2 regions of the Jeotgalibacillus sp. 10bf12 genome follow, and region 2 is predicted to be linked to the other one. Evidence: riboswitches for the same ligand, from Rfam matches in the RefSeq annotation. Region 2 holds a riboswitch; the other holds the start of a gene.
What was found. A riboswitch is a leader RNA that binds a small molecule or an ion and turns the genes downstream of it on or off. The one in region 2 is predicted to bind S-adenosylmethionine.

Region 1 (16,010 bases), 940 kb from region 2:
TATATATAAATAAAGGATATAGGTATAAAAGCTCAAAAAACTTAAAACAAGTTCATTTATATATTTGGACTTTTCACGAAGGAGAAATCAACTAATGACCGTTTATGATTTCAAAGTAAAAACATCAAGTGGCTTCACGAAAAGTTTAGATGTTTACAAAGGAAAGCTGTTGTTAATTGTTAACACAGCAACTAAATGCGGGTTCACACCACAACTCGAAGATCTGCAGAAACTGCAGGAACGTTATGAGGAGCACGGGCTGCAAATATTAGGTTTCCCTTCTAACCAATTTGCTGAACAGGAGCCACTTGGGGATGGAGAGATTACACAGTTTTGCGCAATGAATTATGGTGTCAATTTCCCTATCTTTAAAAAAATAAATGTTAGAGATCATGATGCGTCTCCTCTGTTTACTTACTTAGCTGAACAGAAGCCTTTTCAAGGATTTGATATGGCTCACCCAATTTCTAAATTGCTGGTTTCTATTGTGAATGAACGCTTTCCACACTATATGGATGGAGACTCGATTAAATGGAACTTCACAAAGTTTTTAATCGATCGGAATGGACAGGTAGTCGAGCGCTTTGAACCAACAGCAGAGCCGCTGGATATGGAAGCAAAGATTAAGGCAGCTTTATAATAAAAGCCGCAGCAGTGAATTCTGCTGCGGCTTTTATGTTGAATCAAGTTGTTCCACCAAAAACTATACACTCTTCTCCTTAAATCTAGGAAATTGAATGGCGATCGCAATCGAGCCGGACAGCGCAATCAGAATCGGATAAATGCAGTATGGGACAATCTCAGCAGGAGATATTCCTGCTACACCAGCAACAGCAAGAAGCTGTGCACCGTAAGGAATCATACCCTGTACTGAACTTGAGAAAATATCAAGCAAACTCGCTGATCTGCGCTTATCAATACCGTACTCATCAGCAATCTGTTTTGCGAGCGGTCCGGCAGTGATAATCGAAATGGTATTATTAGCTGTCGCAAGATTCACTGTCCCGACAAGCCCTGCGATCCCTGCTTCTCCACCTTTTTTCGATTTCACGCGCTTTGTGACTGACTGAAGCAGGAATTCAATTCCTCCATTTGCTCTGATCAGCTCTACCAGTCCGCCAAGCAAAATGGCGATCATCGCGAGCTCCTGCATATTTGTAAAGCCGTCTCCAATCAGACCAATTAAGTCTATAAAGCGGTATTGACCTAGTGCCAATCCGACAACCCCTGCAAAAATAATGCCGCCAAGTAAAACGAGAATTACGTTTGCCCCGGCAACAGCAAAAATTAATACGCCGAGATAAGGCAGTACCTGCACTAAATTATACGGGTTATCTCCATCAATTGAAGCACTATTCCCAGCTGTCATTACACCAAAAATAATCGCTGTAATGATCGCTGCCGGTAATACGATAAAGATATTCGCTTTAAATTTATCCTTCATTTTTGTTCCCTGCGTACGGACTGCTGCAATCGTTGTATCAGAAATGATTGACAGGTTATCACCAAACATTGCACCACTGACAATTGCCCCCATCGCAAGTGCTACGCCAATATCAGTCTGCTCTGACAGTCCAAGTCCAATTGGCGCCAGTGCTACAATTGTTCCAACTGATGTCCCCATTGAAATAGAGATAAAGCATGCAATGACGAACAGACCAACAATCAGCAGGTTTTGCGGCAGCAGTGAAAGTCCAAGGTTAACCGTTGAATCAACAGCACCGGCACCTTCTGCGACTGAAGCGAATGCACCGGCCAGTAGGAAGATCACAACCATTAAGATAATGTTCGGATGTCCTCCACCTTTCGCAAGCTGCATCGTTTTCGTCTGAAAATCTGTTTTTCGATTCATGAGCATTGCGACTAAAATCGCTGTAAACAATGCAACTAATACAGGCATGAAATAAAAGTCGCCTGTTAAAATTCCTGATCCGATAAAAAGTAAAATAAATACGCCAAACGGAATAAGTGCGAGCGGATTGCTCTGAATATTCTCCTGATTCATCTGTTTTGCCTCCTGAAATAAAATCGTGCCCTAATCTTGAAAAAGTACCCATATTGGTTTAAAACAAACACTGAAGAGGTTTTTCGGACACAAAAAAACCTCTTCAATAAGAAAAAGAAGAGGCTTGTATAAGCAAACAACTTTTCTTATCTCTCAGGCGAACGCCTGCTGGAATTGGCACAGTACTCAAATTAAGAGTCCGCTGCCGAGGCTTCAAAGGGCCAGTCCCTCTGCCTCTCATCATAAGAAGATGTTATGAAGTTTTTAATGATTGTAGAAATATAAGTGATTCAGTCGGATAAGTCAATACAATCAGCAAAATTGAGAATATTCAATCACAGGTCAGCTGCTTTCAGCTTCTTTCTTTACTCTTTCCAGGAACTCGAGCACAACTTTATTGTCCTGTTTTTTACCGGCAAGCTTCATCATCGCTTTACCGACGAAATTAGCTCCTTTATTTTCTCCTTCATAGATGAGTCTTGTCTGCTCCTCACTTTCTTTAAGCAGCTTAAAAGAAAATGTCGTATCAAACGCTTTACCCAATATAAAGTTAACCTTCTTATACTTTTCATTTTCATGATCCTCATAAGCAAGGGTATGTACAAAGTAGGTTTCTACGCGCTTCCCCTCGCCATACGTTTGCTGATGCTTTGCGCCTGCTACAGTTTCCTCACCTTCCACAAGATCATGCGAAATCACCTTTGGCATAATTCTTTTAATATTTTTATCCTTAAATAAATCCCAGACTTCTTCAATATGTGCATTAATCATTGTTTCTTCTTTCCATGTGATCACAATCATTCATCCTTTCCTGCGTCAATAAAATGAACACTGTATTTATTTTAAAGCATGGAATCAGTAAAGACTAAAAAAGTCATCTGCACGTCTGCAAATGACTTTTCGATAAAGATTATTTTCCAGTATACACATTGATCGCATTACGTAAAAATACAGTTCCGCCTTCAATGTGCTGATCATAGTAGGCAGTAAACCGATCATCACTTACGTACATTTCCCCAAGACCGGCATGTGCTTCTTTTGAATACTTTGGCCAGGTAAAGCTGAGCCATTCTTTATGCAGTGCGACTGCTTTTTGTGCTTCAGGTGAAGCGGGGTCTCCTGTATCAAACGCTTTTTTAAGCTCTGTAAAAAATGCTTTTTCAACCTCGTTCATCCGCTTGAAGTCTGCTTCAGTTAAGCCCCGCATTTTTGCGTTGCTGTCATCTACTACCTGGTCCCCATATTGTTGGCGCACTTCTTTACCATACTGCTGTTCATTTTCATCAATCATCTTTTGCTTTAACCCTTCAAATTTCTCCTGATCTTTCATTGGAGTACCTCCTTCTTTGCTTTCAATCGTTGTTTGTACGGTTGAAATGATTTGTTCAAGACGGGCATGTTTCTCCTGCAGTTTCTGAACATGCTGCTGCAAAGCTGAGACCAGATCAAAGTCCGGGTGATGAATAATCTGTCTGATTTTATCCAGGCTCACTTCAAGCTCCCTGTAAAAGAGAATCTGCTGCAGCAGATCCACTTCTTTTTCACCATAGATCCGGTAACCTGACGAACTGATTCTTGCAGGCTTTAACAGATCGATCTCATCGTAGTATCTCAGTGTGCGGCCGCTTACACCGGACAGCTTTGCGAGCTGCTGGACTGTATATTCCATTTAAAACCCTCCTGACAAATACAGCATAAGGCTTGACGTAACGTGAAGGTCAACAACAATTTTAAATTCAATATAATACCTATTAATTTTAAAGGAAAGTTTTTAAATGGGTCGTTTTAGGTTAAAGAGGTAAGACAACTATAAATTGAGGGGGTGAAAAAATGAGCGGATCAGATTATACAGTAGGTCTAATCGCAGCACCGGGTTACCCAAAGGAGTTAATTGATTCGCTGAAGGGTGAACTGCCAGAGCTGCTGGATTACTATGTTGATGACACACACAAATGGAAGGTTGATTGTTCGATCGACTCGTTAACCGGCGGGACGGATCAGTCTGATAAGGTTATGAAAGCCATCCTTTCACTTAAAGATGAGAATGAATGGGATTTCACAGTTGCAATTACAGACCTCCCCTTATTGCATGGTAAGAAAGCGATCATTGCAGAAGCTTATGAAGAAGCAAATATTGCTTTAATCAGCCTGCCCGGCCTTGGCGCAGTTCCACTTGCCCGAAGAGTCAGGGACTCTATTCTGCAGCTGGTAAATGAAATGTATTACACATCTTCTGAAGAAGGTCGCGAGAAGGCTGAACAGCGCCTCCAAAAGAAGGATCAGACAGAAGATAAAGGGTTAAAGACAAGAAATCCGAAAAGATTAGTCGGAAGAAAAGGGTTTGACAAAATTTCTCCGATAAAAAGAGAGTTACCTGAGGATACAGAAAATATTGATGTACGGTTCAAAGTCAACTCTTACTTTGGCAGTGCATTGCGATTGTTAACCGGAATGGTTCGGGCGAATAAGCCGTGGGTGATGTTTTCATCTTTTAAAAAAGTGATGATGCTCGCTTTTACAACAGGTGCTTACGCACTGATATTCCCCACTCTCTGGTTGCTGAGTAATGAATATAGCATCTGGCGTATGTTTTTACTCTCGAATATTTCGATTCTTGCCATGGTATTCTGGATTATTTCCGCTCATCAGCTTTGGGAGAAAAAGCAGCAGACAGAGAAGGGAACCCACCTGACGAGGCTTTATAATGCAACAACATTTTTTACGCTGTTTGCAGCTGTCTGTTTTTATTACATGATGCTGTTTATCTTATTTTCGTTTACCGTGATTCTGTTTATTCCATTTAGCCTGTTGCAGTCTGAGGTTTCACCTGATGTCGGGTACGTGAACTACTTTTACATTGCCTGGACAGCCACGAGTATTGCAACAATTATCGGCGCGCTCGGTTCAGCACTTGAAGATGAAGAAGTGGTCCTTTCATCAACCTATGGATACAGGCACCGTCAGCGCTATGAGGAGATCAGAAGAATGGAAGAAAAAAGAGAGTCTTAATATGTAAATGAGAGTCCTTTTGAAGCATCTGCTTCCGGAAGGACTCTTTCTTATGATCAGATAATCAGCTTTTCCTTTTTAATCAGTGGCTTAATGGATAGGATGCAGTCATAGTGAAAAGTCCTGACTGCTCTTCTTTTCAGACAGTAGGCTGTGAATGATGTGTCGCCTAGTTTTCTGATCAACACTCTTCTTTCAGTACAGACACCGTCACTCTTCATATAGATCATTTTCACCGTCAGGCCCTGCTGCCAGTAGCGGAATAACTTCTCTTTCATGATCATCCCTCCTCTTATTCCATTATACGAACAAATGTTCCTAAAGTAAACTGAAAAGCTGCTTTGTCAGTCTCCAAAGCAATACATGAAGCTCGGTTATTTATTTTCATTTTCGAAGGATTAAAGTTAAAATAATAAGGGTAAAAAAGTATCATATTGTTAAGCACGAAATATTGAGAAGCAGGTGAAGTGATTGATAAGATCTGAAAACAGCAAAGAACTGACAACGTTCATAGAAAAAGCACTTGACTACACGAGAGCAGGATTGATCATTACGGATTCTACGCTTCCGGATAATCCGATTATTTATGCGAATCAGGGATTTTTTGATATGACTGGCTACAGTGGAGAAGAAGTGCTCGGACAGAACTGTCGTTTTTTGCAGGGGGAAAAAACCGACCCGGCTACTATAAAAGAGCTAAAAGATGGGATTCTTGCAAAGAAGTCTGTAAATGTGCAGATTTTGAATTATACAAAGAACAATGAGATTTTCTGGAATGAACTTTTTGTAGACCCACTGTATCTGGATAATAAACTGTACTTTGTCGGTGTTCAAAAGGATGTTACTGAAAACATACGTCAGAAAGATCAGCTTGATCTATATTTTAAAGAAATGGAGCAAATGTCAACGCCGATTGTTCCCGTAAACGAGCATGCTTCAGTTCTCCCGCTGATTGGCCAGCTGAACGAACAGCGCTATGAAATGCTGATTAAGAATCTCATGATTTATCTTCAGGATACGACTGACAGTTACCTGATCATCGATTTATCCGGACTTGTGGAAATTGATGAGATTGCTGTGAACCATCTCGTTGATCTGCATAAGCTGATTTCACTGACTGGAACGGTTGCAATTGTATCCGGTATCCAGCCTTCACTTGCACAAAAGATGACAGCCATTCAGGTGGATATGAAATCTTTAAATGCATTCAGTCATGTAAAAGCTGCATTAAATTATATTCATAACAAAACGGCATAAAAAAGGTCTATCTGATTGTGTTCTCAGATAGACCTTTTCTTTATTTAAATAAATCGACAAGACGGTCCCAGAAGCTTTTCTCTTCAATAGCTTCCTCTGCTTCTTCTTCGTCTTCCTTTTTCAGGCTGTCTGTTTTAATGACAAACTGAACCGATTCAACACCTTCATTTTCTTCAGCTACGAAGGAGACCGGCTCGAAATCTGATTTATCGAATTCACTCAGCATTGCATCGATTTCATTTTGAAGCTGGTCAGGCAGTTCGCTGGTTGCTGAGGCAAGTTCTGATGTGCCGCTATAAAGCGCACCTGCGCCATTTTCAAGCTCGTCTGTACCACCTGTAAGACCACCGAGCCCGCTGTGAAGCTCACCATATGAACCAGCAAGTTCGCTGACGCCGCCAGTATAATCAGTCAGTCCTGAATGAAATGCTGCATAATTTGCTGCAAGCGTTGCAAGACCCTGCTGCAGCTGACCTAATGATTCATCCATATCAGTTGCTGCAAGTCCATTCTCAAGCTGGTCAGCAATCCCATATAGACTGCTGCTCATATCACCCAAAGCACCTGTACTCTCAGAAAGCGCACCAGGTACAGCTGCAAATGCTTCCTGCGTTTGTCTGTACGTTTCTTTTACTGCAAGTGAGGACTGATAGCTTTCTACAAGCTTATTGACCGTCGCCTCATCCGCTCCGCTTTCATAAAGTGCAGCGATTTCTTCTTCACTCACATGCTGTTCAGGTACTGCTGCAATGGCCTGATCGAGTGCGTGATAAGCCTGCTCATAGCTTCCGCTTAAGTTTGTCAGGCCGGTACTCACTTCATCAAGTCCGCCGGCGATTTGTCTGAAAGCTGCCGGCAGCTCACTGAATTCACTCGTATCAACGTCGCCAATACCCGCTCCGACAGATTCACTCATCTGATTTAACGCCTGCTGAATCGAAGAAGACCCTTCAATTAATCCGCCTGCATTTTGTGATAGCTGACTAATGCCATCCCGGAATTGTGACGATCCGTCATACAGGCTTGCTGTACCGTTATTCAGTTCCGCAATGCCTGTCTGCAACTCTCCAACGCCGTTGTTTACTTCAGCAGTAGCATCAGAAAGTGATGTCATTTCCTCTTTTACTTCAGTCGTATCCGGTTCATCAATTGACACAGATGACGGTACAGCTGCAATTTCAATGGCTTCCATTTCAAGGTCCGTTACGTCCGCGCTGACCGTGTAGCTTTCTTCTTTTTCAGGCATGACGGTGAACGTTACCTGTCTATTCTTTCCGGCAGTTGCAATGGTTCCGTCCCGTGCTTCAATGTTTTTGAATTTTTCAGCGTCAAATGTCATTGTGATCTGAACCATATAGTTGTTGAAAAAGAGTTCTTCACCATCAGCATTTTTAGAGGAATCGATCTGAATGTCGAGCTTCCCGTCCTGACCGATCAGCGAATCAGCCTCTGCAGCTGCACCGTCTAACGAGTAGCTGATATCAAATTCCCATGGCAGTGCACGGTTTTCAAGGTTCCCCTGGTAGTAAAACTCCTCTTCCTGAGCGTTCAATGTGATCAGAGTTTCCTGCTGTTCAATCGGTGTCAGATCAGTCAGGTTCTGAACGCTAGTATATTCCCCGAAGTCAGTAATCTCACCAAAATTGCTGACAGTGAAATTATTGACGACGTAAAGATCTTTTTGATCACCTGCAGCATCGAGCGTTGCATAGACGACTTCTGTCTTTTTATCAAAAGTGCCTTCTCCCGCCGTTTCTTTTTCTTCAGCAGAATTCTGTGTTTCCGCTGAGACGAGAAGGGTTGGCATGGCAAGTAGAAAGGCTGCAAATCCTGCGCTTGTGCGTTTAAATTTCATTGTCATTTCCCCTTAAAAAAGTTTGCTTTAAACGTTGTCTTTTCAATGACTTTATCGAATATCACGAGCAGTGCCGGCAGTACAAAGACGACCATAATGAAGGCCAGCAGCGCTCCGCGTCCGAGCAATAATCCGATTGATGAAACAACCGGGTTTGTTGAGGTGATCCATAAAATAAAGCCGACACTTGAAAGGATCGAAGCTGATACAAAGATCGCAAACAGCTTTTCATCAATCGTCTTTTTGATCGCCTCAAGCGCAGTCATTTCCTGTCTGAGTTTGTAGTAATTTTCTGTAAATAGAATTCCATAATCTACCGTTGCAGCCAGCTGAATCGTACTGATCAGCAGGTAGCCGATATACACGAGCGGTGCATCCGTAAAGTACGGGATCGCCAGGTTAATCCAGACTGACGCCTGAATGGTGATCAGGAGTACAACCGGGATGGATAATGAACGGAATGTAATCAATAGAACGAGTGCAACCGTCACAACCGTCATGATATTCACAAATGTATTATCCTTTTGAACGATCTCTCTCATATCATACAGCGTTACACTTTCACCAAGCAGATGGGTGTTTTCATAATAGCTGTCTGCTGTTTCCTTCACATCTTCTATAAGCGCAAAAGCTGCGTCACCTTCAGTCTCCGTTTCCGCAAAAATCGTAATTCTTGCAAAGTCCTCTGAATAAAACTGTTCTGTTACTGATTCATCCAGATATTCCGGTGGAACTGCCGCCCCTGCAATATTAACGTAGGACATGACGCCTGAAACATTGTCGAGTGCTTCAATCTCACGGACAAGCTCTTCTTCAGTTCCGCGGTCTTCTGCAGGGACCAGCAGAACCATTGGCGTTTCCTTCCCAAAAATCTCTTCTGTTGCGATTGCATCCTGCCCTGCACGCGTATTTTCCGGGTGCTCACCTGCGCCATAGATGAACGTCGTATTGCTTTGTGCCAGAAAGGCCGGCACAATCAGCAGCATCACTAAGATTAAACTTGGCACGCGAAGCTTAATGACACGCTTACCAACTCCCTTGAAGTCAGGGATGAACTGACGGTGTTGCGTTTTATCAATCCATTTATAAAACATCAACGTCAGCGCAGGTAAGAAAATAATGACACTGATAAAGCTGAGCAGAATTCCTTTTACAAGGTTGATCCCTAAATCAGACCCAATTCCAAACTCCATAAATGTAAGTGCCATAAACCCAAAGAAGGTCGTTGAAGCACTTGCAATAATTGCCGGGAAAGACCGTTTCATCGCAAGCTTCATCGCGGTAGTCGGATCATCCACCTTTTTACGGTAATCAGAAAAGCTGTGGAGTAAAAAGATCGCATAATCCAGCGATACAGCGAGCTGAAGAATCGGGGCAACTGATTGTGTAATAAACGAAACTTCCCCGAGAAAAATATTTGTTCCAAGATTAATCAGGATCGATACACCGATCGCTGTTAAGAAAAAGACCGGTTCAATCCAGGAATTCGTTGATAAGATCAATATGATAATAATAATTGGTACAAGTAGCAGTGCAGCATACATGGATTCGTCTCCGGCCATCTGCTGAGACACTGCAGTGGTCACTGCCTCACCTGTCAGCGCGCCTTCATCACCAATCAATTCATAAACTTCATTGGTAACTGCTACTTCCTGCTCCTCTTCAATCGTGATTGAAATCAGCGCCGCGTCGTCCTGATAATAAGATGACAGCATCTCATCATCTGCCATTTCGAGTGGAACCGTCAGATCCATGACATCATCAAGCCAGGTAACGCTTGAGATCCCATTAATTTCTGCCAGCTGCTCTTTTATATCAAGCGCTTCAGCAATGGTGACGTCTTTAATCATCACATTTGCATTCGGCATTGGCTCATCGAATTCTTCCTGCATGATGTCTACCGCTTCAATCGACGGTGCATCGTCCGGCAGATAATCTGCCATATTGTAATTAACTGAGACAGCAAATTGGGCTGCCGCACTAATAATCGTCAGTATAAAAAAGATGATTACGATACTTTTTTTACGTTTAATAACCTGTGACGTCCAGTCGATAAAGCGTCATCCTCTCTTGCACAGCACTTTCATACACACTAATATTATATTGACACAGTGTTGGGTATTCAACAGACAGTCTGTTTCATTCTGTCAGTTATCCAACACAATGTCTATTAGGTGTTGGATTTTCACAAAGGTTTAACATAACCGCATAATGAACTGGCTGAGAATCGCAGCTTCAGGCGGATGCTTTCCGCGGCTCGGGCGTGTGAGTCACCGCCCTGCGCTACATTCATCAGCTGTGTATAAATACTGATGGACTTTAAGATGAGGAGTGGTATCAACATGACTGAAAAACTGGATCACCGTAAAAAATATACGCGTAAAATATTGAAAGAAAGTATCATTCAACTGCTTGGGATAAAGCCGATTTCTTCAGTAACCGTTAAAGAAATATGTGAAATAGCGGATATTAACCGTTCTACTTTTTACACACACTACCGGGATCATTTTGACCTGCTACATAAAATCGAAGAGGAAATCGTTGAGGATATGGATCGTTATCTCCAGCAGTACAGCACCGAAATTGATGAAGAAGCACTTCAGCTTACAGAAAAAATTCTGGAGTATATGATTGAACATAAAAATATTATTCAGGCCCTGCTCAGCCCGAACGGTTCATCTTCTTTTGAGCAAAAAGTGATGGAACTGACACGGCTTTATCTGATGAATAATCTGATGAATGATAACGGTGTCCGCCAGACGGAATCGAAGTATTTAAGTACTTTTGTTGTGAGTGGGGCGATTCACGTCATTAAAGAATGGCTGGCGGACGATCTGGATCAGCCTGCTCAAGAGCTTGCGGTGCTGATTAACAGTTTTGTGAATGAAGGGCTTTCTTATTTGGATAAGTGAGCTATTGGGTGGCGTATGAGGGTTCGACGTTTGTGCGGTGGGATTCGCGCTTCAGGCCGTTTGATTCGGCGTCTGAGCATGGTTGTTCGACGCTTAACCTGTGTTGTTCGACGCTTATCACCTCAACTTCGACACTTCGGGACTTTCAGCTCATCATCCACTCAACTCAAAAACCGCAAAGCACCCCCCGGCGCTTTGCGGCTCAACTCAATTTCCCTCTACCTTTTTCGATGGTGCTGATTCTTTATTTTTCAAATTAATTGCCGTCACATAATACTGATCCCCTGCCGACGCATCCGGATCATAGTAGTTTTTCCGTTCATGTGCTGACACGCTTGCTACATGGACAAAACGTGGATCCTGTTCTGACTTTTTGTAGACGCGGTAGCCGATTACCGTTTCATTGCGGACAGCGTGCCATGTGATTGATCCCGCTTCGTACTCAACATTTTCAGGTGCTTTTGTAACTTTTAATGGATCAGATGGTTCTTCCTGAGATACAAGTTCTGTATAAACAACCAGTCTGTCCGGATACAAATGCTGCTCTCGATCAAATGAACCTGTGCAAGTAATAATGTTCAGGTTTCTTTTATCAGATGGTCCAAAGATTTTTTCAATTGGTGATTCATCTGTCGGATAGCTTTCTTTCTTTTTCACTTCAAAAGTCAGTTCCACTCCGTTTTCATCTGTTACAATAATCTCTTCTCCAGCTTCAATGTCTTTTAAATAAAAGAAAATGGCCGGTCCTTCTTTACTGTCGACGTGACCTGCGATCACAGAGTTACCGACTTCCCCTGGCTGTACGCCACGATCATACCAGCCGGTGACGTCTGTTTCTTCAGGTACTTCCATTTCACCATTATCAAGAAGTCCTACCGGGATGACACCGGTATCGATATCAAGACTCGGGATCTGGATACGGGCAGGATTAATTCCCTCTTCTTGAATCTTTAGTTGTTCTTCAAGCTCTGCCTGACGTTTTTTTAAAGAGTCAAGAAGAACAAACTCTTCTCCCTGATGGGCAACTGCTTTTGTCTGCTTCGCCGTTTCTTCCTCAATTTCTTCTTTTAAGTCCTGTGGTTCTTCTGTTGAAGCTGATTGTGGTTCTTCTTCTTTTGTCTGGTTCATTGCAATCGCCTGATAGCTGACCACACTCAGCAAAACCACTGCCGCTATAAGAACAAAAAGCTTTTTCTTCATGGCTTCATTCCTCCATTTATATGAATAGAGAAGAGCGGTTTAAACCGCTCTTCCACATATCCAGTGAGACTATTATTCCTGATTAGCTGTTTTCTTTTTAACAGCAAACCCTGCTGCTGCAAGAAGTGCTGTTGCAATTGCTACATACACTGCGATAGGTGTCTGCTGTTCAGCAGCGCCGCCAAGACCCGTGTTAGGCATATCAGCAGGCATGTCAGCTGCGAACTGATCAGGCATCTGCTTCACAATTGCATCACCTAGTGCTTCACCTACACCAAACATGAATGCATAACCTTCACGGAATGTGTCAGTGCTTGTCTGATAGTCTTCAGCTACATAAGATTCAAATGCTTTTACAACCTGGTCTTCATGCGTTGTCAGTGAAGAGATCGCTGCTTCCTCAGGAAGGTTTCCTTCAGTTGCTGTTGCAAGGAACATACCGAATTCTTCAGTAAACATTGAAAGACTTTCTTTTGCAGCGGCAATTCCTTCTTCATCACCTGCTACTGTTGCACTGACAAGGTCAGCCTGGGCATTAATGTGCTCTCCAGTCCAAAGCTGCTTGAACTGAGCCGCGCCTTCTTCACCATAGATTGAACCGATTGCTGCAGTGAATTCATCTGTGTGCATATCTTCAGCCCATGTTGCAAAGTCATAAGCTTCAGATCCGCTTACACCTTGTTGCATGCTCATTGTTGCAAGTGCAAAGTGCTCAGCTGCAAGGTTGTTAAGAGTAGATCTCAGATCAGCTGCTGGTGCATCTGCTTTTGATCCTTCAAAGTTATCAGGCATTTGCGTTACGATTGCGACAGATAGTGCTTTACTGATATCAAACATTCTGTCATAGCCTTCCATGAAGTTAGTGAAGTAAGCTTCATAGTCACCTTCTACATAGCTGTCAAATGCGCTAATCACATCCTGTTCGTGTGCAACCAGTACTTCTACTGCTGCTTCTTCAGGAAGATTCCCCTCAGTTGCTGTTGCAAGGAAACCACCGAATTCCTGTGTAAATTCTTCAACTTCTGCTTCTGCCTGTGCTCTTAAGTCAGCATCATCTGATTTTGCTGCTTCAACGAAGTCAGGTGAGTAATCATTATGGTTAACGAAGATCTCTTCAAACTGTTGTGCACCTTCTTCTCCATAAATTGATTCAATAGCAGGCGTCATATCTAAAGCATTTTGTTCAAGTGCTGCATAAGCCTGCTCTTCATCCGGTGCATCATTGTAATCCTTCACCATCGCATTAACTGCCAGAACATAATGTTCTGATAACAGTTGATCCAATGTCGAACGCAGATCTGATGCCGGCGTGATTGCCGTAGGCTCATGTGCTGCAAGCCCTGTTGTTGGTGCGATTAATGAAAGTCCAAGTACTGGTGCTGCGATTCTCTTAAGTAGTTTTTTATTTTTCATGTTTAACTCTCCTTTTCGTTGTAATCTATTTGATTTCAAACAGCTAACGAAGGAAGTTTTGATTTGGATCACTTTTTTTAAAAAAGTTTTTATTTTTATCTTTTGAGACTGAACATCCGTTGATATGACAGTCTTTGAAGGGTGAATTTTTTTTGGATTTATTTTATTCCTATTCGGGCTGACGTAAAAATCAGAAATGATTGTGGTCATATAAAAGCATGCAGGCATCAACTTTTTAACACGCTTGAGAAATTAGCACTCTGCTTCTGAAATGCAGGGCGGCTAACAAATGTTGTCAGTGTTTTCGCCGAGGTTGCTGCAATACAGGTGGGAAGTTGTCGCGATACATCCGGGAGTTTGTCGCTATCCCAGGCCAGGATGTTGCTTTCCGGCCCGGAAATGTTTCTATTCCATATATAAGTTGTTGCACCACACCCTCTTGATGCTCTTAAGAAACAAGGCATTGGTTTCCCAAGTGCATACAGGGCGGCTTGCGTCGTTTGTCTGTATTTACGCCGGATATGTAGCAATTCATGCCGGAGTTGTCGTGATCCACCCGGGAGTTTGTCGCTATCCCAGGCCAAGTTGCCGCTTTACCCGTCAAAGTTGCCGCATTCCCTCACCAAGCTCGCCCAGTCACAAAAAAAGAAGCCCCGCAATCAAGGCTTCTTCACTAACTTACTATTTAAATAAAATACCGCTTTAACTTCGCCATCACTTTCCGCACATCAGCTGACCCGTCATGAAAACCGACGTGACCATCCGGACGGATGAACAGCGTGCTTCCCTTTTGCATACCGAGATTATGATCCAAATCTCGATGTACGTCATAGATGATCGGGAGCTCGTCACGCTCTGTAAGGACAGTTCCGCCACGTGCGACAAGATAGACCTTCAGCATATCCGGAAAGGCACGGTTCGCTTCGTGGGCAAAATCATATGCGTAGTCAATCAGATCCTGTTCATAGCAGTCAATGTAGATTAAGCATACATATCCGATTCGCTGGATAAGTGGATACAAACGTTCATCCGTTGTTCCTTCATTAAAGAGAATCTGATCCGGTATACGTTCACCGGCCTGAATTGCTTTCCGGGATAAAGACTTGTCTTTAAATGATCGATTAATCGGCGTTTTGTCATAGTCACTGTGAACGTGGGAAAGTGCATTAGCGAATCTGGACTGGACCCACCCCTGTGAGAGAACTGCTTTTCCTGACCAGTTTCTCGCCTGTCCGAGTATGCCTTTCATATTAATCAGCTTTAATTCCATTGTCGTGTTGAAGATCACTTCTTTAGCCACCGGTGCACGCTCTTCGTGATACGTATCCAAAAATGGGTTGCCAGCATACCCTTTTAACACCGTATCGATCTTCCAGCAAAGGTTGCCGACGTCTTCAAGTCCGATATTCATTCCCTGACCGCCGAGCGGGTTATTGACGTGGGCTGCATCCCCAACAAAAAAAACATTTCCGACACGATAACTCGGTACCTGTCTATGTGCAGTACCGAAGTAGGCGAGCCACTTTGGATGCTGAACTTTATAGGAGTGGTCTAAAATGGTATCAAGTGTCGTCTGTAGTTCATGCAGCTTCATTTCCCGCTTGCGCGGACCGCCCTGTCTCGTTCTGTCAAAGCCAACGACCCGGTAAGTGCCGTCTTTATATGGAAAGAATGCGGCCGCTCCTCTGTCATTTAAGTGCAGGTTAATGTGAATTTCCTTCATATCAGGAATTTCTACATCCCCTGTAAAAAACGTGATCCCTTCATCTTCGCCGATAAAAGGCACATCGAGCTCTTTACGCACTTTACTGTGTGCGCCGTCACAGGCTAGCAGATATTTCGCAAAATAGGTTTTAGTAATGCCATTATGAACAGCGGTCACGTATACGCCGTTATCTTTTTGCGTAACATCAAGCACTTCATGCTCTCTGAAGATTTGACCGCCTCTTTCATTCAGATGGTTCTCCAGGATCTCTTCGATTTCATCCTGAGGAATAATCAGCAGATACGGATATCTGCTTTGTATATGATACATTTCAACGTAAGATGGATGTTTACCGGCGAGGTGAAGCTTTGCACCGGGTCCGGGGTATCCTCTTTTCAAAAATGGTTTATTGACACCGAGAAATTCAAATAGCTCAAGAGATCTTGCCTGTATGCCAAGCGCTTTTGATAGCACTGAACGGCCCGGTTTTTTCTCCAGACAGATATAGTCTACCCCACGTTTGGTCATGACGTTTGCAGCCATGAGTCCCGCGGGTCCTGCTCCGATAATCAATACATCTGTTTCGATCACAGCCATGAGACGTGCTCCTTTCGTTCATCCAGCTGGTGTGGCACAGATCCGTTTGTTTTACGT
Region 2 (16,010 bases):
TCCCCAATGATCTGCCGTACTTTTCCAACCAGCCTGCCTCTTTGTTCAATCTCTTGCACACTCCATCTGCTTCTGATTCCGCTGAACCGGCTGCCCGTGTCATACTTGCCGGTCAGCCAGCCTGAATCAAGCGGCACCTTCGTGATGACCCCTACACCCTGACGCTCAGCTGCCCTGATCGCAGCTGCAGGCTCCTGGTGAAAAATATTAAACATCACCTCAATGACCTGGCTATCCGTTTTCTCTAACAGCTCATTCATTTCTTTTCCGGTATCCACTGAAGCTCCGTACGCTCTGATCTTCCCCTGCTCCTTCAGGTTTTCCAGCACTTCAAACTGCGGACTGTTTCTATCCAGACTTGAAAACGGCGGGTTATGAAGCAGCAGGCTGTCGAGATAATCTGTCTGCAACCGCTGTAGACTGCCTTCCACTGACTGGGTCAGTTTTTCCGGGTCAAAGCTTTGTTCCCCGTTCTGATGGTGGCCACATTTACTGCTGATCACCACCTGCTCTCTTTTACCCTTAAACGCTTTTCCAAGCAGCTCTTCACTTTTTCCCGACCCATAGTTAGGTGCCGTATCAAAAAAGTTACATCCTGCACCCATGGCTTCACTGACTAAATGAATCGCTTCAGCATCCGTCATTCTGCCCCAGTCTTTTGTGTTACCTAACTGCCATGCACCAAATCCGATCTCTGACACCTGGATCTCTGTATTTCCTAAGCTTCGTTGCTTCATCTAATTGTTCCCCATTTCCTTATATTGAGTTACTTATTTGACTGAACACGGTATTTATTCATCAGCTCATCAGAAATGTGACAGTAATCATCCGGACACTTCTCGAGCCGGTCCTGATGCTCCTCTGCACTTCTCACGTAATTTGTGAGAGGAAGCACTTCAACCACAATGCGGTCAGCATCGTCTCTCTGCCGGATAAAAGCCTGTGCCACTTTTAAATGAGCAGGATCTTCACTGTAAACGCCGGTTCTATACTTCTCTCCAACATCAATCCCCTGCTTATTCACGCTATAAGGATCAATGATTTCAAAGAAGTAATCCATCAGCTGTTCCATCGTTACGACTTCAGGATCAAACTCAGTTTTCACACATTCTGCAAACCCATCGTACTCACCATCAAGTGTACTCGTTGAGCCATTCGCTCTTCCTGCTTCTGTCGATGTTACGCCGGGCAGCGTCTTGATAAATGCCTGCACGCCCCATAGGCAGCCTCCGGCAAAATATACGGTTTCCATATGGTTTCCCCCTTGTATATATTAAAATATCTATTTTCTAAAAAACATTCACTTTACTGTTTTTCACTAGCTGATTACTTAACTTCATTTAAGAATTTATATTATATTCAGTCGAAAATCACTATAAGTACCATCAAGTTGAAAAAATATTTAAAGATTTTTTTACATTTTGATGGATAAGAGCTTCGAATTTCCCAAGTTATTTCCAATACCATCTGCTACATATTAAGTATTTGAAAAACGATTCTCTATATTTCGGCCCCCAAATTAAGCCAGAAGTATGATAGAGTAGATAATTTTCCCAACAACATCACATAGTAGATTTGATATAGTAATAAGCAATTAGAAAATAATACAAAAGAAGGTAATTCACTCAAACAATTGATTGATCAATGGCTGTTAAATAGTTAAATAAAATTGCTAATTGAAAGGAGGTGAATATGATGCAGGAGATGAATTTGCAAAATCTATCTTTTAGGTTTTATGCGTTGTTGTCAAGTATAGTACAATATATTACAAATCCTTTCACTCAGAGTTTTCAAAATGCTGAAGCTGTAGGCGAAACGCAAAAAAATGCTTACATATGGGTAATTGTATTTGTACTTGTAGTAGCTGCTTACTTAGCTGCTTGTGCTCTAGTTGACAAAGAATTCAGTGGAGAAATTAAGTTTTTGGGCTTTTATGCCAAAGTAAAGTGTATCTAAGCAAAGGTTTTAAAAAGGGGTGCATGCTTTTTGCTCCCCTTTTATTTTTAGGAGGATGGTTGTCATGCTAAATTTGTTGATTAATAAAAAAAAGTATACTAGTTCCTTCGAGTTAACAGATATCAAACTTCAAGTATTTAAAGGGGAAATTACGCTTTTACTTGGTCATAACGGCTCAGGCAAAACAACGATCATTAAATCCCTTCTTGGTTTAACTGATTATGAAGGCACCTGTAACATAGATGACAAACAAGTTGATTATTGCAGTAATACTAGTATTACTGACTTTAAGATGAAAGTTTCATACATATCTGATCATGCCGACCTCTTTGACTATCTATGCCCTCAGGAATATATCAACTTGATGAAAAGTACATACAGTGGTTCGGTGGATCAGCGTTATCTGGAAAACTTAATTAAACTATTCGAATTAACACAATACCTCTCAGTTCCTATAAAGAACTTATCCTACGGAAACAGAAAAAAGGTACAGATTGTAAGTCAATTATTTCTGAAACCTGATTATTTAATTATAGATGAACCTACAAACGGTTTGGACCCGGATATGATTATCGTTTTGAGGAAAATCCTAAAGGTCGTCAAAAATACCGGAACAGGCATTTTACTATCCACTCATCATTTGGATTTTGGTCAGGATCTAATGGATAGGGTACTCATTATAAGAAACGGGAAAGAACTTTTAAATGCAGATGCAGAAGAACTGCAAAAGCAGTTTTCAGGTCAACGCATAGAGGAAGTTTATCAGAAAGTAAACCATGAATATTATCAGCACGTGGAGGAACTGCTATATGAACTCAATGGCTGAGATTATAAAACGCGTTGAATTGCCCGGTCTGTTAATCAGAATAAAAGAAATTGCTTCTGACAATAAACCTCAGACATTTGCGGTATCAATCGGAGTGCTGCTGATCTATTCTCTTTACTTAACCATTGCTGTTCAAAGTTCATTGGGAACAGACATTACTGAACAAAGTTATTCTGAAAGAACCTACATCGCATACATAAGTTTTTCCATTCTTTTATCGAGTATCATATTTTTCTTATCTAGAAATAAGCTGGATTCTTCAAGCTATAAAAACCTGTATTATGCGATTAACGTTAAATCACACGAGTTTATCATTGCACTTTATTTCATTCTATCTGTGTTTTACACACTTATTCTTTCGTTCACAATGCTGCCGCTCTTCATTGTAGGATATATCATTTTTGAATCGTTTTTTGTCATGTTTTTTCTTTTTATACTTTCGATTTATACAGGTACATTTTTATTTTTGCTCGTTTTTACACTGTGGATGGTCAGTAACTTTTTCTTCAGACGATTCTTGTTTATTTGTCTATCCTATATCGCTCAAATATTAGTTGTGAGCGGACTAGTCGTTTCACTGTTTCATAACTACAGCTTTCAATTTGAAAGCCTAGAGTTTCTTTTAGCATTTCTTTATATTTCAATCGGGTGTTGTTTTCTTTTTATATTATTTTATAAGCATTCAACTACTTATCTTTTAAAACAATTTCAGGAGAATTCAAATTCGAGTATAGGCTTGATTGATAAGCCTGTGTCATTTGATCAAATGAAAAGCAATTATAGTATTAATGCAAAAATGGAAAGTGTATATATGTTCAGAAGCAATGTTTTAGCGGAACAGGCTTCACTATATATCTTTCTCATCTTGATTACTGTAATTTTTTATAACGCACTCAGTTATGTGAACTTCACAGCAGTATACACTGCCATCCTTAATTTTGGATTAATAGAAGTCATCATTATCCTACCTTTAATTTTTGGATTTAATTTCATTAAAAGCCAGGTTTATCTATTTCCATTAGGCTTTACTAAAAATGAGTATTTAATTCCAAGGTTAGGATTATACACACTGATTAACACTTTATTTATACTTTCTTTTTTAATTTTTATCCCCTTAACGTTACAAATTCCAAGTGAATTTTCTTTTAGCTTTTTGCCTAAAGTGTTATTTCTAACTGTCATTTCTGTATTAATTGGCTACGAGTTTCCGATGACTCAAATGAATAAGGTACTTTTAATACTTACTCTAGTTATAACCTTTGGAATGTTCGATTTCTTTTTAATGTATATATTTAATTCTTTAGCGATTGTAAATAGTATTTATCTCGTTTTAACAGTTATTTCTTTCATATGTATCAGAATTTTTTACTTAAGGAAACCGGTGGTCATATGATACTTTTTTTTATTTTTCTAGCTATGTGTACGTATATGGTTGTCACTTTAACTGTAGAACATTTTGTTAGTCAATTTATCATTACAGTAGTTGTGACACTATTTTTACACGAACTCGGTCATATCTTGGCCATCATCTATTACAACTGGACCGAAAAAAGGAAACCACTTGATTTTCGTATTCATCTTTCTTGGCACTCATTTGAAGTGCATCACCTTACATTTATTAAGAAATACAAAAACATTATAATAGCCTGTGCCGGTTCAATTTTTCCTTTTTTACTCAGTATTATATATTTCAAATTGTTTAATGGACCATTGGCAGGCATGCTGTTTTTTTCATCTATATTAAACCTTGCATTGTTATTACCAATCTTTCCTGATGGTAAAAATGTATTAAATAATATGGCAAAAGGAGAATGAGTTATGCAAAAATTATTTAAATATCTTTCAAGTGGTGTCAGTTTTCTTCTACTGTACTTTGGGGCAACATTTATTATCCCTATGATTTTGATCATCATAGATTACACAAATGTAAATTTGAAACCTACACTGTTTGGTCAGGAATTATTAATCATTCAAGTTAATGAGAACACATTTCTTTCTGAAGGGACTGGCTTTGGTGCACTGCTATCGTTTGCTTTGGGATTATTAGTTTATTATTTATCGCTTCTAATTTTTAAAAAAAGAAAAGTAACTCCTAGTGAAACTTATTAAATACTAAACACCACCGCCAAAGCGGTGGTGTTATTTGTTATACTCCGTGTAGATCAATTTAACACTTGAGACCTCCACCTATTTACGCGCCCACTCAGTAATCGCCCTAATATCCTCAGGGGTCGTTCTGCAGCAGCCGCCAATGATCCGTGCACCCGCTTCATACCACCGCTGTGCGTCCTCCGCAAACTGATCTGACGAAGTTTCCCCGCCCCACTCTTTGCTGACTGCATCATATGTTTCACCTGAGTTCGGATAGACAATGATCGGTTTTGCCGTCCGGGTTTTTACTTCTGTAATCAGGGAAGCGATCGTCTCCGGTGCTGAGCAGTTGATACCGACTGCTGCCACCTGCTCCTGATCATTCAGCCACTCTGCACAGTCAGCAATTTTTTCACCATTGCTGATATGTAATTGATCCTTTGCGCTGAAGCTGACCCATGCCGTCACTTCAGGAAATTCCTTTAATACCTCTGCAATGGCTTTCGCTTCTTTAAGGCATGGAATTGTTTCGCATGCTAACAGATCTGCTCCGGCTTCAACCAACACTTTGATTCTCTCTTTGTGAAAGGCAACCAGTTCTTCAAATCCTGCGGCGTAATCACCACGGTATTCAGATCCGTCTGACAGAAAAGCGCCATATGGACCGACTGAGGCTGCGACTAAAGGTTTTGGACGCCCCTGCTGTCCCGTCCAGAATTCATCGCGCGCTTGTGCTGCAAGATGGACTGATTTCTTAATCAGATTGACGGCTTCTTCTTCAGTCAATCCCCTTTGCTGATACCCTTCAATCGTTGCCTGATAGCTGGCAGTAATCGCACAGTCGGCGCCTGCCTCAAAATAATCAAGGTGCACCTTTTTAATCATTTCCGGATTTTCCAGCAGAATTATTGCCGACCAGAGCTGATCATTCAAATCACATCCATAGCCCTCGAGCTCAGTTGCGAGTGCCCCGTCAAGAATGATGATGGGATAGTCATTCAGTATCGTTTTGATCGGGTTCATGCTATGTCATCCTTTCTGTCATCCTATTATTCAGCCCGCTTTGACCGCTTTAAAAACTGCTTCGTTCTTTCTTTTTTCGCGTGGTTAAACAGCTGATCAGGCGTTCCTTCTTCTACAATCAGCCCATCCTCCATAAAAATCACTCTGTCAGAGATGTCACGCGCAAACTGAAGCTCATGCGTCACAATGAGCATCGTTTTTCCTTCTTCAGCCACACTTTTAATCGTTGCCAGCACACCGTCCACAAGCTCCGGGTCAAGTGAAGATGTAGGCTCATCAAACAACAGGACTTTCGGGTTGAGTGCCATCGCACGGGCAATGCCGACACGCTGCTGCTGACCGCCTGAAAGCTGCGCCGGATAATGATCGAGCCGGTTGGATAACCCGACTTTTTCAAGGATGGCAAGGCTTGTCTCTTTCGCCCGCTCCTTCTTCAGCTGCTTCACACTTGTTAAGCCGACCATTACGTTTTCGAGTACAGTCAGGTTTTTGAATAGATTGTACTGCTGAAAAACCATGCCTGTTGACGTTCTTAACGCCAGAATATCCGACTTACCTGCCGACTCAGCGTCCACCTTTTTACCGTTGAGCTGAACGATTCCGCTGTTTGGCTGCTCGAGAAAATTGATGCAGCGCAGGAGCGTTGATTTCCCTGACCCGCTTGGACCTAAGATCGACACGACTTCCCCTTCACGAATGTCCAGGTCAATCCCTTTCAGCACGTGCTGTTTGTCATAATATTTATGAATATTTTCAAGTTTTATCATCATGCAATCCCTCTTTCATATCTGCGCGCCCGCTTTTCAAGTCTGACAAGCAGCCGTTCAACAGCGATGCAGAGAATCCAGTAGACAATCGACACCGCAATATACACTTCAAAAAATGCCAGACCGCGTGAGCCGAGAATTTTCGCCTGTCCCATGACGTCAATGACACCAATAATGAATACTAAGGATGTATCCTTGATCGTGCTGATAAACATATTGCCAAGGTTAGGGATCGCAACAGTCAACGCCTGCGGGAAAATGATTTTCGTCATCATCTGCACCGGGCTCATCCCGATCGCCTTCGCTGCTTCAAACTGCCCACGGTCCACTGATTCAATCGCAGAACGGATCGTCTCAGACAGATAAGCCCCGAGGTTAATTGAAAACGCCAGTAGCGCATACACTTCAGGCGAAATACTGTTCACATCTGCTGATAAAAACACACCGTATTCAATCTGCAGGTAATAAATCACTTTCGGGATCCCGTAAAACACCAGATAGATCTGTACGAGTAATGGCGTTCCCCTGATAAATGAGACGTAGACTGATGTAATCACGCTCAGTACAGGCACCTTGTAGATTTTAATTAAAGCTGTCGCAAGTCCGATCAGAAGGCTGATCACCATAGAACCCACGGCAATCCCTATCGTAATCGGCAGTCGCGACAAAATCGCGGGATAGCTTTCTATGATAAAGCCGATATCCAGTAAATTTTCCATACACTCTTACCCTCCGGACGCTTATTCAGGAATATATTCTCCGCCGGTCCACTTCTGTGACAGTTCAGCTAATGTACCATCCTCTTTCAGCTGCCTGATGATCGGATCAATTAAGGCCTTCAGCTCCTCGCCTTTTTCACCGTGCTTCAGCACAATGCCCATCTGATCATTGACAAGCGACTGTCCGACAATTTCAACGCCCAGCTCATTTTTCTCAAGCACGTTATTCATCATAATCGGATCATTCACATAGGCATCTACGCGTTCGTTTTGCACGTCCTGTAAAATCTCAGCAGGCGTTCCGCTTTCACTGTACGTTAATTCAATCGGAGTATCCGCTGTCTCGTTATACTCTTCAAGCAGCAGCGTATAGGAATCACCCGCGAGCGCACCCACCTTCTTTCCTTCAAGGTCCTCAATGGTCTGAATATCCTCTCTGCCTTCCTTCACAGCAATGACCGTTTCAGCTGCAAAATAGGACTCATCTGTAAATAAATACTTCTCCTCGCGCTCAGGTGTTTTCGCTACCTGATCAGCTACCGCCTGAATTTTATTGGATTCAAGCGAAAGAAACATACTGTCCCATGGAACCGCCTTAAACTCGAATGTATAGCCATCAAGCTCCTCATCAATCGCTTTTACAACATCCACGTCATAGCCTGTCAGTTCATTGTTGTCATCTGCAAAAGCAAATGGCGGATAATCATTCTGCGTTCCGACCGTAATGACCTCATCGCCATTTGACGCCGTCGTTTCCTCTGAAGAACAGCCGCTTACTACACCTGCTCCAGCCAGTAAAAATAGTGATAAGAATAAAGGTTGATGTCTTTTCATTATGCAAGCTCCTTTTATGTATATAATGTAAATTAATGTAATGGATTAGCTTTTTAAAGTCATATTTCCATTGTTGAACACACTACGCTCCCTTTTTCCTTATCTGCAACCGGCAATATAAAGGGCAATCTCCTGATAAACACAAAAAAACCACTTCCAATAAGAAAGAGGTTTTAATCTGCTTCTTATCTCTCAGAATGACAACATTCTGCAGGAATTAGCACCTCTCATCAAATGATGGTTGCTGGACGTCATCGGGCCTGTCCCTCGGTCTCTCTGGATAAGTTATTTAATTTTTCGATAGTTAGAATAGTATGCGACTTTTAAGCTTCTGTCAAACAGATTTTTCTTCTTTTTACACACACTCACATTTTCTTAAAAATTGAAAGCGTAACCAACGCAATATCCCGACACTTTTTACGTATTGAGCATATTAAAAATATTTCGGGACATAGTAACAGCATCTATTTTAATTTGGGGGAGGAACAAAATGAAACGACAAACCGGCACTTATTATTGGCCTACTACTTTTCCGGATGCACCGTCTTATCCTGTACTAGAAACAGACCTCATCTGTGATGTACTGATTGTTGGAGGCGGAAGTTCAGGGGCGCAGTGTGCACATTACCTGGCTGGCCATGACCTGGATACAGTCGTGATCGAAAAATCAACGATTGCTAGCGGAAGCACTGTGACGAATACAGCGATTTTGCAATATTCAGGTGAAAAGATGTTCACCAGTTTAGTGAATACATTCGGAGAAGACTACATTGCAAGACATTTGCAGCTGCTGCAGGAGGCGATTGATGAGATTGAAGCAGCCTCCAAAAGCAGTTCAATCGACTGCGAATTCACCAGAAGAGATACGTTATATTCCGCAAGCTGTCCGGAAGACGTTGCCAAGCTGCAAAAGGAATATGAGTATTTAAAGCAGCATGATTGTGAGGTCGACTTTTTAAAAAGAGATGAGATTGAAGCGAAGTATCCATTTAGCAGAGAAGCAGCGATTTATTCCTATCGCGACGGTGAAATTAATCCATTCAAATATACGCATGCGCTATTTGAAGAGGCAGTGGCACACGGTGTACGTGTATATGAGCATACTGAAATGAATGGACAGCACGTCGATCAGGGCAGCGGCAATATGATTGTGACAACGAAGAACGGTTATGCCATAGAGGCGCGTCATGTGATTTTTGCTGCAGGTTATGAGGGCATGGATATTAAAAAAGAGAAGAAAGCTTCTTTTGAAAGTACCTTCACGATTACCACTACTCCGGTTGATGACCTGTCTGCATGGTACAACCGGACACTTCTCTGGGAAACCGCACGTCCCTATATTTATGTACGGACTACGAAAGACAACCGGGTAATCATTGGCGGACTGGATGAAAATACAGATGAAGAAAGAGACAGAAATAGTAAATTAACTCATAAAAAATATCAGTTAATTAAGGAATTTAATAAACTGTTTCCTGATATTCAGGTGGAACCTGAGTTTTATCTGGCTTCATCCTACGGTGGGATTGTAGATGGGGTACCTGTCGTTGGGAATTACAAAGAATTCCCGGGCTGTTATTTCGTGTTTGCATTTGGTGATAACGGGATGGTGTATGGGCAGGTGTTAGCAAAGCTTGTTGCTGAGGAGATTGTGAAAGGGGATAGTGCGGGTCTGGCGATGTATTTGCAGGATCGGCCGATATTAAATCAAGCAAAAAGGCCGTGACAATCCCGGCCTTTGCTTTTTTAATCTTCATCCGTTGTTAATTCTACATATATGCCTGTTGTTAAAATGATGACGAGAAAAAAGAAGATTAACGATAGTACCATTTCACTCAACTCCTACCATGTGATAAATCCTCTGGAACCTGGTGGTGCATGCTGAATCATCTGGGCGATCGGGATCGCGTATGCGATGATGATGAGTAAGAAGGCGATGCCAATCCACAGCCACCAGTTTTCAAGTATTTTCGGTGTTGCCCGTTTATCACTTTCAGCAAGCGGAAACTCAACAAATTCATGCGGCTCAGCCTTTGGTGAGACGAATGCGCTCATGATCACGATATAGAGCAGCAGCATGGCTGAAAGGAAAAGAATGCTTCCGCCAACGGCCATTGTGACGTGGTTTGTCAGGATGCCATCAAACCACTCCATTGCGGATTCATGGCCGTTGTAACCTGAATATGCTGTTCGGCGAGGCGCGCCGAGCAGTCCGAGAATATGCTGCGCTGTACTCATTAACAGCATCCCGACTGACCATAAGCCAATCTGGATAAAGCCTAATTTTTTCATGGTGTTCGAGAACTTTCTTCCGGTTAAATACGGAATTAGCCAGTATGTCAGCCCCATGAAAGTCATAGCAACAGGCGTTCCGACAGTAATATGGAAGTGACCGACGATCCAGAGTGTGTTGTGCACGATTTCATTCAGCTGAAAGCTTGCGTTAATGATTCCGCCTGCTCCTCCCGGAATGAAGAAGGCCATGGCCACGAAAATGGATGTGAACCGCAGATCTCTCCACGGAAGCTTTGTGAACCAGCCGAATAACCCTTTCCCGCCATTCTTACGTCCAGCCCGCTCGAAGTTTGCAAACATGGAGAATGCCGTCATGAGAGACGGAATAATCACCATAAACGTTAATACGACCTGCAGGAACTTCCAGAAGTCAGAGATGCCGGGCTCCATTAGCTGATGGTGAAAGCCGACAGGAATGGAGAACAGGATAAACAGGACAAATGCAAGACGTGCAAGTGAATCACTGAAGACCGGCACGCCGATAATTTTCGGCACAATTGTATACCATGCCATATAAGCAGGCAGCAGCCAGAAGTAAACGAGCGGGTGACCGAAATACCAGAACAGCGTCCGGCTCAGTTCCACATTGATCGTATCCACCCAGCCGAATGCCCATGGAATATACTGAAATAACACTGTCGCGACGACACCAAGGCATGCGATCAACCATAATACAATGGTCGCTACTGTCATAAATGCAAAAAGCGGACTGAGCTCACCGCGGTTTGCTTTTCTCCATTTCACGTAATGGCCAATGAGTCCAAACCCCATAATCCAGGAGCCGACGACAAATAATGCAAGACCCACGTAATACCACGGGTTAGCCATTAAAGGGGCGTAAAATGTATAAAGAACGGATGCTTCTCCGATCACAATCATAAATGTCGCAAGAATCGTTCCTGCAAGCATGACCAGAAATCCGATCCAGTTCCAAAGCAATACCTTCGGACCGAATGCGCCAAGGCTTTTACTCATACCTGAAATGAAAAAGGCAAAAATGAAAAATGTCGTAAATATAAGTGCAAGTAACACGCCATGTGCGGTTAAAATCTGATAGTAATCCAGCCATGCCGGAAGCTCCAGTGCGTCGTTACGGATAAATACCTGCAGCAGACCGGCAAGTGTTCCGATTAAAAATGCGGTGTAGGCAACACCAATATTCCAGAGTGCGAGTTTACGTTCTCCAGCTGCGATCATGATTCAGTCACCTCAATTTCCCTGTACATAAAATGATGACCTGTTCCGCAGTATTCATTACAGATGATCAGATATTTCCCCGGCTCTTTAAAGGTGTATGATTTTGTCGTCACCTGACCGGGCACAACCATCATATTGACGTTTGTGTTATCAATCGTAAAACTGTGAACCACGTCTGTACTTGTTACTTTAAAAATAATTTCTTTGCCAACCGGCACTTCTAACGCCTCTCCGCCGTCGTAAGCAAAAGCACTTGCGATGATCGCGGCCTGATACGTATCATCATCCAGCTTTTTAACACCCGGCTCGTTAAATGGAGCGGTTTCTCTTACCTTTTCAGGATCGATCGTCTGGATTCCGCCAGCAGGTGTGTGATCGTGGGCAAACGCATTGACACCGACAATACTTAAGAATGCGATCAGGCATACTGTGCCGAACACGAGCCATATTTTTTCGTACTTATGAAGATGCATGGTGATTCTCCTTTAAGGTTATTGGGATAAATACATCAGGTAAACAGCTACCCACATTGCGACGATGACAAATCCAACAAAAAACACGCTGATGAGTGTGCCTTTCAGATTTTCTTCATTCGCCTGTTGTTTCTTAGCCATTTCAGTTCCCCTCTCCAACATTCATATTGGGTTAAGCGTAAAGGAATCACGGTTTGACCACTGTGATAAAAGTCACATCTGTGACAAAAATTTACCTGGAACTACGATTCTTTCATTTTTTCGCCAAATTTCTTATATGGGCTCTATAGAATCTGGCTGCTGATTTCCGCTTCAGGGGGACGCTTTCCGCGGACGAACGCTCAAGCCTCCTCAGGCAGAAGAACACTGCCTTCCGGGGTCTTTCACGATCGTTTTTCCGCAGGAGTCGCCCCCTTACGCTCCAATCATCAGCTGTGAAATATCAACGATGGACTTTAATAAAGTGATAATAGAAAGATAAATATAGCTTTGTGCTATTTTTCTAATCGTTTTACTGCACTTAGATTTTATTCGGAATATGATTTGGTAATACAAATAAGTTTGTTTTATTTAATCGATTAAGTTAAAAAAGACAACAAAAAAACTACTATTCTCTGAAGTGAGAGTAGTAGCTGGTTAGTCAATCCGGCAAAGTGTCAACGGACAGTTTTCGCATTGGATTTCGTTTTTTAAGTAAGCCAGGTCACGGATGAGGATCTTTCCGTCGCATATTGAGATGATCTTCTGTTTTTTCAGCTCGGATAGCATCCGGTTTGCCACTTCACGTGCCATTCCGCAAAAGTTGGCGAGGTCCTGATTGGTGAGGGATACGTCAATTAAGAGCCCTTCTGACTTTTGAATGCCATAGCTATTGGATAAACGGATCAGTGTAGAGTAAAGGGCACCCTTTTTGCCGTGAAGCAGCAGGTCACGAAAGCGGGTCTGTGTCTTCCGCTGATTCAGGCACATCCATTTCATAAATGCAGCAGCAAGCCGCGGGTTTTTCTGAAATTCAGCTTCCAGCTCGTGAATCGGATATACATAGCACGCGACGTCCTCTTTCACCTTTGCATCAAGCATGTAAGTCGCGTCATCAGCGTACAGATACACTTCCCCAAGCAGCTGATTCTGCCCGCAGATCCGCAGCGTCAGCTCACGCCCATCCGTATTCACCTTACTCAGCTGAACTTTTCCTTTTGCGATAAAAAACAAATGTTTAATCTTATCACCCTCACGGAACAAATAACTGTCTTTAGCGAAGCTTTTCACATGATGAGACAGGGACAGTAATTCTTTCAAATCGTCTGGAATTGGTTCGGTTTCTGCATACATGCGGCTCGGCCTCCTAAAGATGTATTTTTTATAATTGTTTAAGTATAGCATAGGTGTGGTGCCTAAGGAGACGGATCCTGGTGATTATTTCTATAAAATAATTGAACCGCTTAATGTCTATTCCAATACGTTCAGCGGTTCAATTAACTCGAATCCATCCTCATTAAAAAACCGGACTCTGACGTTGCCGGGTAATAAAGATTCATCGATACTGTCGAGGAGAAACATATCTGGGCCAACGACAAATTCATTATTGGGCAAAATCGTCATTTCTCCTGGCATTCCACCGTAAACTTTATCCTCAAAATCTTCCGGATCACACGATATCACATACCCTTCATAAGGGAATGCATCCCAAATCTCCTCATCATCAAAAAGAATTTCTACACAAAAATCGACAGGTCGATTAGAATGATTCAGGTATCTGACAAACACCTCAAGCTCTTCTTCCTGAGGCAAATATTTAATATAGCTGGTGTCCTGGTCCATTTCGATTGCGGGATCACTGCTGCATGCAGTTAGAAAAATGGCAAAGAAAGTAATTATGGTCAGGTGCTTTTTCAAATAGACAGCTCCTTTATGTAAGTGAATATTAAACCTTATTATACCATTTTATTCACATATACGTTACAGGGTGATGTAAAAAGCCAAGCGTTTACTCGGGCTATTTTTTGTGTGCACAAGTTTCAATTTAAATTAAATATTGCTGTACTCACCGGGACGATAATGACTAAATTACAGATCAGCCGGCGCATAAATGGCCGGGCTGCACCTTGCACCTGACACAAGATCCATTATTCAATATCAAAACGGGCTAAACCCGGGCCTTTCGTGCTTTTTTCTGTATCGTTATCGAAGAATATGTATAAATGACAAGAGCTGACCAGATAAAGATAAACGAGATCAGATAAGCCGTACTTAAAACTTCTTTGTAAAGCAGGACCCCGGTGAATAGAGAGATGGTTGGTGCGATATATTGCAAGATACCTAACATTGATAACGATACTTCATGAGCACTTTTTGTAAATAACAAAAGTGGCAGAGCCGTTATAATGCCACTTCCTATCAGCAGCATACTCGTGGAAACAGAGTCGAAAAATTGAAAGTCGGTTTGAAAAAAAAGATAGGTTAAGTAGGCTCCAGCCAGCGGGACGATTGCCATCGTCTCTAAAGTCAGTCCAATTGTTGAATCGGTTTTTATCATTTTTTTGACCAGACCATAAAAGCCAAAAGATAATGCCAGACTTAAAGAAATCCACGGAACCACACCATAGTGGAGAGTGATGATCAGTACGCCGGTTCCTGCTAATACAAATGCTGTAATTTGTTGTCCTGTCAGCTTTTCTTTTAATACGATTACGCCAATTAACATACTGGTGATAGGGTTAATATACTGTCCCAGGCTAGCTTCTAAAATTCGTCCGTGAATGACTGCCCACATAAAGATGCCCCAGTTTGAACTTATTAAAAGCGAAGCAATAAAAAGGGACCAGAATAATTTTGGTGTCTTTATCATCTCTTTTACAAACTGAAGGTATAAGCTGAACTTTTTCAGAAAAAATAGGAGAACAAGCATAAAAATAAAAGACCATAAAATCCGCTGTGCTAAAATCTCTCCATGCGATACATCCTGCAGCATTTTCCAATAAATCGGAGTCAGTCCCCACATCACATAAGAGAGGATAGCATATATAACTCCGTTTTTTCCGGTGGTCACTTTCACAAGCAACTTCCTTTCCTGAAAGCTTACTCATATTCAAACATACCTTATTGATTTTGCGACCTAACAATGACAAAAACAATCTCTTCTAAAGTTACTTACACACGATATCCGAAAGCGAGATAATGATCAATAGCATGCAGCGTGTTATTGATCACTATGTTTTGGCTTTTCTCGATAGGTGAATGATTATATGCTTTTTTATTTCACAAAAAATAATTCTTTAATTTTTATGATTCCGGCTTTATAGTTAAAGTTAACTTCAACTATAAAGGAGATGTTAGCATGCACACCATCAAAGACGTTGAAACGATGTATGGACTTCCGGCTTCGACTTTACGATTCTATGAAAAAGAAGGGATTCTTCCTAAAATTCAAAGAGATGGCGGAGGACGAAGACAATATTCTGAAGAAGAATTAGAGTGGCTTCAATTAGTGATCGCTTTAAAAAATACCGGAATGTCGATGGATGAAATCAAGAGATATGTAGAGTTACTAAAGCAGGGTGACAAGACATTGGAAAATCGAAGAAACATGCTGTTGACCCATAAAGAAGAAGTTGAAAAAAAAATGACTCAAACATTGGCGCACCTTGAAAAGATCAACAGGAAAATGGCCATTTATGATGTATTAGTTGGCAGAAAAAATAATAAAGATTTTTTAATCTGAAATTTAACGCTTGACTTAAAGTTCACTTTAACTTGTATGCTATCCATATACAAATTAAAGGAGTGATACATGTGAGCCAAAACAACAAAGTCTGGTTGATTACAGGAT

Region 1: it holds a riboswitch for S-adenosylmethionine, as region 2 does, so the genes downstream of both, DH10bf12_RS08805 (Na+/H+ antiporter NhaC family protein) here and DH10bf12_RS03460 (transporter substrate-binding domain-containing protein) in region 2, are expected to answer to the same signal.

Annotation. Positions count from the first base shown of each region.
Region 1 is NZ_CP200276.1:1,658,686-1,674,695, reverse strand. It holds gene DH10bf12_RS08810 (glutathione peroxidase) at 95-640, shown strand; gene DH10bf12_RS08805 (Na+/H+ antiporter NhaC family protein) at 704-2,005, opposite strand; SAM riboswitch class I at 2,149-2,254, opposite strand; gene DH10bf12_RS08800 (SRPBCC family protein) at 2,348-2,800, opposite strand; gene DH10bf12_RS08795 (MerR family transcriptional regulator) at 2,916-3,674, opposite strand; gene DH10bf12_RS08790 (hypothetical protein) at 3,836-5,014, shown strand; gene DH10bf12_RS08785 (hypothetical protein) at 5,071-5,292, opposite strand; gene ytvA (YtvA family blue-light photoreceptor) at 5,486-6,271, shown strand; gene DH10bf12_RS08775 (YhgE/Pip domain-containing protein) at 6,312-8,126, opposite strand; gene DH10bf12_RS08770 (efflux RND transporter permease subunit) at 8,129-10,069, opposite strand; gene DH10bf12_RS08765 (TetR/AcrR family transcriptional regulator) at 10,469-11,038, shown strand; gene DH10bf12_RS08760 (class F sortase) at 11,246-12,238, opposite strand; gene DH10bf12_RS08755 (copper amine oxidase) at 12,311-13,651, opposite strand; gene DH10bf12_RS08750 (FAD-dependent monooxygenase) at 14,337-15,953, opposite strand.
Region 2 is NZ_CP200276.1:722,154-738,163, forward strand. It holds gene DH10bf12_RS03410 (aldo/keto reductase) at 1-737, opposite strand, end outside; gene DH10bf12_RS03415 (peptide-methionine (S)-S-oxide reductase) at 767-1,252, opposite strand; gene DH10bf12_RS03420 (hypothetical protein) at 1,696-1,956, shown strand; gene DH10bf12_RS03425 (ATP-binding cassette domain-containing protein) at 2,021-2,782, shown strand; gene DH10bf12_RS03430 (hypothetical protein) at 2,766-4,175, shown strand; gene DH10bf12_RS03435 (hypothetical protein) at 4,211-4,597, shown strand; gene DH10bf12_RS03440 (hypothetical protein) at 4,601-4,891, shown strand; gene mmuM (homocysteine S-methyltransferase) at 4,970-5,896, opposite strand; gene DH10bf12_RS03450 (amino acid ABC transporter ATP-binding protein) at 5,923-6,663, opposite strand; gene DH10bf12_RS03455 (amino acid ABC transporter permease) at 6,663-7,382, opposite strand; gene DH10bf12_RS03460 (transporter substrate-binding domain-containing protein) at 7,404-8,216, opposite strand; SAM riboswitch class I at 8,399-8,503, opposite strand; gene DH10bf12_RS03465 (NAD(P)/FAD-dependent oxidoreductase) at 8,707-9,942, shown strand; gene DH10bf12_RS03470 (b(o/a)3-type cytochrome-c oxidase subunit 1) at 10,059-11,708, opposite strand; gene DH10bf12_RS03475 (cytochrome c oxidase subunit II) at 11,705-12,181, opposite strand; gene DH10bf12_RS03480 (cytochrome C oxidase subunit II) at 12,200-12,322, opposite strand; gene DH10bf12_RS03485 (Crp/Fnr family transcriptional regulator) at 12,818-13,513, opposite strand; gene DH10bf12_RS03490 (hypothetical protein) at 13,631-14,077, opposite strand; gene rarD (EamA family transporter RarD) at 14,328-15,236, opposite strand; gene DH10bf12_RS03500 (MerR family transcriptional regulator) at 15,519-15,902, shown strand; gene DH10bf12_RS03505 (oxidoreductase) at 15,974-16,010, shown strand, end outside.